2 regions of the Paeniglutamicibacter kerguelensis genome follow, and region 1 is predicted to be linked to the other one. Evidence: riboswitches for the same ligand, from Rfam matches in the RefSeq annotation. Region 1 holds a riboswitch; the other holds the start of a gene.
The links. A riboswitch is a leader RNA that binds a small molecule or an ion and turns the genes downstream of it on or off. The one in region 1 is predicted to bind glycine.

Region 2: another riboswitch for glycine. It lies ahead of gcvP (aminomethyl-transferring glycine dehydrogenase); the one in region 1 lies ahead of cycA (D-serine/D-alanine/glycine transporter).

Annotation. Positions count from the first base shown of each region.
Region 1 covers NZ_JAGIOF010000004.1:219,927-223,761, reverse strand. Annotated here, with positions in the region: gene JOF47_RS20410 (dTMP kinase) at 166-828, opposite strand; glycine riboswitch at 1,316-1,413, shown strand; gene cycA (D-serine/D-alanine/glycine transporter) at 1,830-3,314, shown strand; gene JOF47_RS20400 (PH domain-containing protein) at 3,593-3,835, opposite strand, start outside.
Region 2 covers NZ_JAGIOF010000001.1:3,029,629-3,033,463, forward strand. Annotated here, with positions in the region: gene gcvP (aminomethyl-transferring glycine dehydrogenase) at 1-1,915, opposite strand, end outside; glycine riboswitch at 2,091-2,191, opposite strand; gene JOF47_RS13925 (NADPH-dependent F420 reductase) at 2,397-3,074, shown strand; gene JOF47_RS13930 (VIT1/CCC1 transporter family protein) at 3,197-3,835, opposite strand, start outside.

The DNA of each region.
Region 1 (3,835 bases):
TCTGCCTATGGCCAAGTCGGAGGGGCGCACATCATCGACGGCGGGTGGATTTGCAGTTGGCGCTGAAGTTGCCTCCAGCGGCCGGGTCTCTGCCCGTTTCGCTGACGCGCCGGTCAGAGGGTATTGGTCGTGGTCGGGAGAGTTGGGCATCAGCCGTTTCACGGCTCAGGCATTGTGCGATGCGGCCCGAAGGGTGTCGACGGCGACGTTTTCCGGGATGCCGGAGCTGTCAACGACGTGCCAGCCCTTGGCCGCGGCAATCTCCAGATATGCCTCTCGTGCCGAGACCAGGTAGGACATCGTCTCGCTGTCTTCGCCGCGCGCAAGGATCCGGGCATGTGCAACTTCGGCGGGGACGTCGATCAAGATGACGGCATCGGGCTGGGGAAGTCGGTCCATGATCCAGGGCAGAAGACGGCCGCGCGGCAATCCGCGGACCGAACGCAGTACCAGTTGGCACGCCAAGTGCCGGTCCATGACGGTGGTTCCGGGAAATACGGAGGCCCGGGTATGGGCGACGAAGACGTTCACGCATCGCACCACGGACTCCAGCCGGTTGGCCCAGGTCGGTGGCAACGCGGTGCCGAACCGTGCTGCCACCCGGGACATCCAGCGCCGCCCGGCCGGGTTGCGGAGCAATTGGGCCCGAATGCCGGTGTCGCGGATTCCCGCAACGAGGGCGGTCGCGGCCGTGGTCTTGCCTGCCCCGTCGATGCCCAGCAGCACAATGGTCCGGTGGCGCAACGGAACACCCGATCGAGCATCAGTGTGCTCGGGCTGGGGGGTCGTGGTGACCTCCGAGGAGGGTGCCGCATGGAATGAAGGCAAGGGGCTCCGTTGGTCGATTCGTTGGCTTCTCTATTAGGTCCAACGAACAAGCGAGCCGATTCGATGCAGGAGCGCCACTTTGTGTTTGCCGTGAATCAGGCCGAAAGCGCCCCCGACCCTCCACTGGCAACGCCCGTAATTTGAAATGTCCTGACGAAATACCGGTGTGACTATCGTGAGAAAACTCAAAACGTGCCCGATTCACAACGAGGTGCGCGTCCTGGTCGCCGACGATGTGCCGTGGTGGAAGGCAGGGCATTTGGGCAGGGGCGCGTTGCGTCGGGGGTTTGTCGGCGCGTGGGCGTTCATCTGCTCGGCCCACGCGGCTTAGTGTCCCGCCTGGCAAATATGACGCAACTGCGTATCCCATTCCATCCCATGTCAGCGTGATGTTTTTCCTGGCCATCGCGGCAGGCGGGGGTTTCGTGAGTTGCGTCATGAGCACGCCAAGCGTAAATTGTGACTGCAATCACAAACATATCGCTGTCGACACGTGGCGGGAGAGTCCCGTCCAAGCCATGGTCGGGCGCCGTAGGAGCAATTCCTCCCCAGGAAACTCTCAGGCCCCCGCACCGCCACGAAGAGGCGAATCTGGAAAGCAGTACGGTCGAATCCGTACTCACCGAAGGAGCAAGTCCCACCCTGTTCGGGTCGGGATGGAAACTCTCAGGTAAGTAAACAGATTGGGGAGGATCCAAAGAACAGCGCGGCATCGCCCGCGCGCTATTCGGGAGTTCCTCCAAGTTGCTACCCACCCATGCCACTGCCCGGCTGCCCATTGGCGCGCCCGCCGGCCTGCTCCGCGATCCCGCTTTGCTGGATCCGGAGTTCGCCGCGCGCCGCCACTGGGCACTCCTGCAAGTGCGTCGGCATGGGAATGGTTGCCTCGGAGAACAATGCGGCGGACGCGAGTCAGAACCTCGCCCGCGCAGGCAAATGCTGCTGGGGAATCGTCCACGGCATGCCACCGAAGCACCAGCACCCATCTGGAAGGCAACAGCATGAGCAACAACAGTTCCGCGCCCCACCTCGAGCGCGGGCTCTCCAACCGCCACATCCAACTGATCGCGATCGGCGGGGCCATTGGCACCGGCCTGTTCATGGGCTCGGGCAAGACCATCTCGGTCGCCGGGCCTTCAGTGATCTTCGTATACATGATTATCGGCTTCATGCTCTTCTTCGTGATGCGCGCGATGGGCGAATTGCTGCTGAGCAACACCAACTACAAGAACTTTTCCGACTTCGCCGGGGACATTCTTGGTCCGTGGGCGGCATTCTTCACCGGCTGGACTTATTGGTTCTGCTGGGTGGTAACGGGCATCGCCGACGTTGTGGCGATCTCCCACTATGTGGCGTACTGGTGGAAGGACTTGCCGCTGTGGATCCCGGCCGTGGCCTGCATCCTGTTGCTGGTGGCACTTAACCTGCCGAGCGTGAAGAACTTCGGCGAAACCGAGTTCTGGTTTGCCTTGGTCAAGATCGTCGCCATCGGCGCGCTGATCGTCATTGGCCTGGTCATGGTCATCACGGGCTTCGAGCACAACGGCGTCACAGCCTCCTTCACGAACCTCTGGAGCGACGGCGGGATGTTCCCGACCGGCTTCATGGGCTTCGTCGCCGGCTTCCAGATCGCCGTGTTCGCGTTCGTCGGCATCGAGCTGGTCGGTACCACCGCCGCCGAGACGAAGGACCCTGAGACGACCCTGCCGCGTGCGATCAACTCCATCCCGATCCGCATCCTGTTCTTCTACGTCGGCGCATTGGTCATCCTCATGGCGGTCCAGCCGTGGAACCTGTTCAGCGCCGAGGAGTCACCGTTTGTGGGCATGTTCGCCCTGGCAGGCCTTGCCGGTGCCGCCGGCATTGTGAACTTTGTGGTGCTCACCTCGGCAACCTCCAGTGCAAACTCCGGTATCTACTCGACTTCCCGCATGATCCACGGACTGGCCGAGGAGGGCGACGCTCCCAAGGTCTTCGCGAAGCTCTCCCGGACCAAGGTTCCGCGCAACGCACTGCTGTTCTCCTGCATGTTCCTGCTTGCCGGCGTGGCATTGCTCTACGCCGAGGGTTCGGTGGCTGAGGCCTTCACCTTGGTCACCACTGTCTCGGCGCTGTGCTTCATGTTCGTGTGGTCGATCATCCTGGTCAGCTACATCGTCTACCGCGGTCGCCGTCCGCAGCTGCACGAGGAGAGCAAGTTCAAGATGCCCGGTGGAACGTTCATGCCCTATGTGGTGCTCGCGTTCTTCGGCTTCATCATCTGGGCACTGACCACCCAGGCCGACACCTTGATGGCACTGCTCTTCACCCCGATCTGGTTCGTTGCACTGGGCATCGGCTACATGCTGCTTCGCCGCAGCCCGCAGCATGCGGCGTTGCGTGCCTTGCACGGGGCCAAGGTCATTGAGGAGCACAAGAGCGCGGCGGCATTCAACGCCGGCCTCGGTGCAGAGGAGCCGAAGCTCCGGGAGCCGGCCGCAAAGTAGCCGCCGGCACGAACCAACGCGACAAGACGCCGGGGCCGCACCCAAAGGTGTGGCCCCGGCGTCTTGCCACTGGGAAGTTCATCGTGGTCCTCGCAGGCATCCACACAACCACGGTGCTGCTGCTGTTGGTGCGGCGTCAGGGGCCGCGGGTCTTCACACGGAAGGCCCGGAAGTTCGAGCGCGGACATGACTGGAATCCCGGTACGTCTTTGAACTTGAGAACCTCTTCTCCGTGAACATAGCAGGAGACTGCTCCCGTCACGCCGCGATCTGAAGCGTCAGAGGATGTAGGAGGCGATGAGCTGCGAGAGAGCTCGTACATCGACCCTTCCCTTGAATTCAAGGCGCACCTTGCCCAGGCCGCTGAACCACAGGTCCAGCTCGGCATCGAGGTCGAAGGTTCCGGCGGTCTCCACGGAGAACGACTGGACCTTGGAGTAGGGCAACGACGTGTAGTCGCGCTTCTTGCCCGTGATGCCCTGGATATTCACCGCAATAAGCCGCCTATTCGTGAAGACCAC
Region 2 (3,835 bases), on a different contig from region 1:
AGGTGATCATGATCGCGGCAAGGACGTCCTTGTTCGCTTCGATCTTCGCATCAAGGTCGTTGGCATCGATGGAGCCGTCGGCCGCGGTCTTCACGACGATGACCTTCATGCCGGCCAAGACGGCAGAGGCGGCGTTGGTACCGTGGGCGGAGGCCGGGATCAGGCAGACGGTGCGCTGGTCATCGCCGTTGGCCTGGTGGTAGCCGCTGATGGCCAGCAGACCGGCGTATTCACCCTGCGAACCGGCGTTCGGCTGCAGGGAAACGCCGGCGTAGCCGGTGATCTCCGAGAGTCGGCCCTCAAGGTCGGTGATCAGGTCGCGCCAGCCCTCGGTCTGGTGTTCCGGGGCGTACGGGTGGATGGAGGCGAATTCCGGCCAGGAGATGGATTCCATTTCGGCGGTGGAGTTCAGCTTCATGGTGCACGAGCCCAACGGGATCATGGTGCGGTCCAGGGCCAGGTCGCGGTCCGAGAGGCGGCGCAGGTAGCGCAGCATCTGGGTCTCGGACTTGATGGTGTTGAAGATCGGGTGGCTCATGTAGTCGCTGGTGCGAACCACTGCCGCCGGAAGCTCGAAGCCCTCGGCCTTGAAACCTTCACCGGTGACGCCGAAGACTGCGGCGATGGCGGCAACGTGTGCCGGGGTGGTGGTCTCGTCGGTGGAGATGCCCACGGTGTCGGCGTTCACGCGGCGCAGGTTGATGCCGGCTTCTTCGGCCTTGGCGATGATCGCGTCGATGTCGGCGATCTTGACCTGGACGGTGTCGAAAAAGGCGTCGGCGGCCAGTTCCAGGCCTGCACCGGAAAGCACCGTGGCGATGGTGCGGGCGTGGTTGTGGGTGCGCTGCGCGATGCGCTTCAAGCCTGCCGGGCCGTGGTAAACGGCGTACATCGAGGCGGTGATCGCCAGCAACGCCTGGGCGGTGCAGATGTTGGACGTGGCCTTTTCGCGGCGGATGTGCTGCTCGCGGGTCTGCAGGGCCAGGCGGTAGGCGGGGGCGCCGGCGGAGTCCTTGGAGACGCCGACCAGACGGCCGGGAAGCGAACGCTCCAGGCCATTGCGCACTGCCATGTAGGCCGCGTGCGGGCCGCCGAAGAACAGCGGAACGCCGAAGCGCTGGGTGTTGCCGACGGCGATGTCGGCACCCTGCTCGCCCGGGGCGGTGATCAGGGTCAGGGCCAGGATGTCGGCGGCGACGGTGACCATCGCACCGCGCTCCTTGGCTGCGGCGATGATTGCGGCGTGGTCGACGACGGCGCCGTTGTTGCCCGGCTGCTGCAGCACGATGCCGGAGATGTCACCCTCGGGCAGGCCCGCGGTCAGGTCGGCGATTTCAACCTCGAAGCCCAGGGCTTCGGCGCGACCCTGCACCACGGAGATGGTCTGCGGGAAGAGGTTGGCATCCAGCACGGTCTTGGCGGTGCCCTTGGCCCTGTTGGCGCGGCGCATCAGCAGCACGGCCTCGGCGACGGCGGAGGCTTCGTCAAGCAGCGAGGCGTTGGCGATCGGCAGCGCGGTCAGGTCCATGACCATGGTCTGGAAGTTCAGCAGTGCCTCGAGGCGGCCCTGGGAGATTTCCGGCTGGTACGGGGTGTAGGCGGTGTACCAGGCCGGGTTCTCAAGGATGTTGCGCAGGATCACCGGCGGGGTGTAGGTGTCGGAGAAACCCTGGCCGATCATCTGGGTCTTCATGACGTTCTTGCCGGCGAGCACGCGGAGATCGGAAAGGACCTCGGCTTCGGTGCGCGGGGCAGGCAGGTTCAGGGGCTCGCTCTGGCGGATGTCGGCCGGAACGGCCGTATCGACGAGTTCGTCGAGGGAGGAATAACCAAGCTGGGCAAGCATGGTGTCGATGTCGCTGCCCTGGGGGCCAATGTGGCGGGCGACGAACTCAGCGGACGGGGTCACGGTCATGGGGAACTCCATTGGGTCATCGGCGTGCGTGCACGCCGAACGAGCTGCAAGTCCCTCCCCGACCCTGTTGCTGTGACCTGAGAGTTTCCGCACTGCTTCGCTTGACGGCGAAACAAATGCTTGCACCTTCGGTGAGCCGCACCGCCGTGGCGATGTTGCTACTTTCCAGAGTTGCCTCTTCGCGGCGGTACGGGGGCCTGAGAGTTTCCCGGGGAGGAATTGCTCCTACGGCGCCCGACCAACTTACGTTGTGCGGGACTCTCCCGCCGCATGTCAGTGGCTGTGCCCCCTGCGAGGCACGCTTACCATCCTACCGGCGATGCGTGAGCTAAACAACACGCACCGCCCCAACCCATATCAGCAAGCGATTTTTCGCCGCCACCGGCTCCCCTGAAAGAAATTTCGGACAAACACTTGACGCTTCAATCAATGGAGGTCTAGTGTTTTACTTGAAAGTTCAACCAAAAGTTTTGAGGACACCATGAAGAACTTCCTCGCTCGACTCTTCGGAAAGAAGGCACCCATGTCCATCGACATCACCATCATCGGCACCGGCAACATGGCCCGCGCACTGTCCACCCGCGCACTCGCCGCGGGCAAGAACCTGCAGGTCCTGGCCCGCAACACCGAGGCCGCAGAATCGCTCGCGGCCGAACTCGGCCAGGGCACCGCCTCCGGCAACGCCACCGAGGCCCCGGCCGGCAACATCGTCATCCTGGCACTGCCCTTCGACGCCTCCAAGGAATACGTCCAGGCCCAGGGCGCGGCGCTGGATGCGAAGATCCTCATCGACATCTCCAACCCGGTCGACTTCGCAACCTTCGATTCGCTGACCACCGCCCACGGCAGCTCCGCAGCCGAGGAAATCGCCGCGCTCACCTCCGCCAGCGTCGTCAAGGCCTTCAACACCAACTTCGCGGGCCCGCTGGCCGCCGGGAACGCCGGCGGCGCGACCCAGGACATCTTCATTGCGGGCGACGATGCCTCCCGCACCGCCGTGGCCGAATTCGTCACCGCAGCGGGCATGCGCCCCCTCGAGGTCGGTGGCATCCACCACGCCCGCGAGCTCGAAGGCTTCCAGCTGCTGATGATGGCCATGCAGGTCAACCCGGCCCTGGCCGACTTCAACTGGAACACCTCGCTGCAGGTTGCCGGCTAGGCCCGGCCTCCGCACGGGTACACACGGGAACACCTCCGAAAAGGTCCGCGGGGAGAATGCCAACAGGCATCCTCCCCGCGGACCTTTTTGCACGCCACGGCATCCGGCGCGGGCGAATACAGCTACACGACGCCGGAGACCCCCAGCCAGGAGCCGATCGCGAACGTGACAACAAGCGCCGCGGCCCCGCCGACCAGGACCCGGATCGTCGGACGCAGCATCGGTGCACCGCCAAGCCTGGCACCCATCGCGCCGGTGAAGGCAAGCGCGAGCAGCACCGCAACGAACGTGACGGGGATCTTCAACGGGCCGGGCAGGAACACCGCAGTGGCAAAGGGCAGCACCGCGCCGACGGAAAAGGCAATCGCGGAGGCGACGGCGGCATGCCACGGGCTGAGAACCTCGTCCTGGTCAAGGTGCAGCTCGGCGTCCAGGTGGGCGGCGAGCACGTCGTGGGCCGTGAGCTCCCCGGCAACGCGCGCCGCCGTTTCCGCGCTCAGGCCCTTGGCCCGGTAGATCGCGGTAAGCTCCTCGAGCTCGACCTCGGGCATCTCCGAGAGCTCCCGGCGCTCCTTTTCGATGAGCGCCAGCTGGGAATCGGCGGAGCTGGAGACCGAGACGTACTCCCCCAGGGCCATGGAGATGGCGCCACCGATGGAAGCCGCGGCACCGGCCGCGATGATCGGCCCGTTGGCCGCCGTTGCCCCGGCCACGCCGACCACCACCGCTGCCACCGAAACGATTCCGTCATTGGCCCCGAG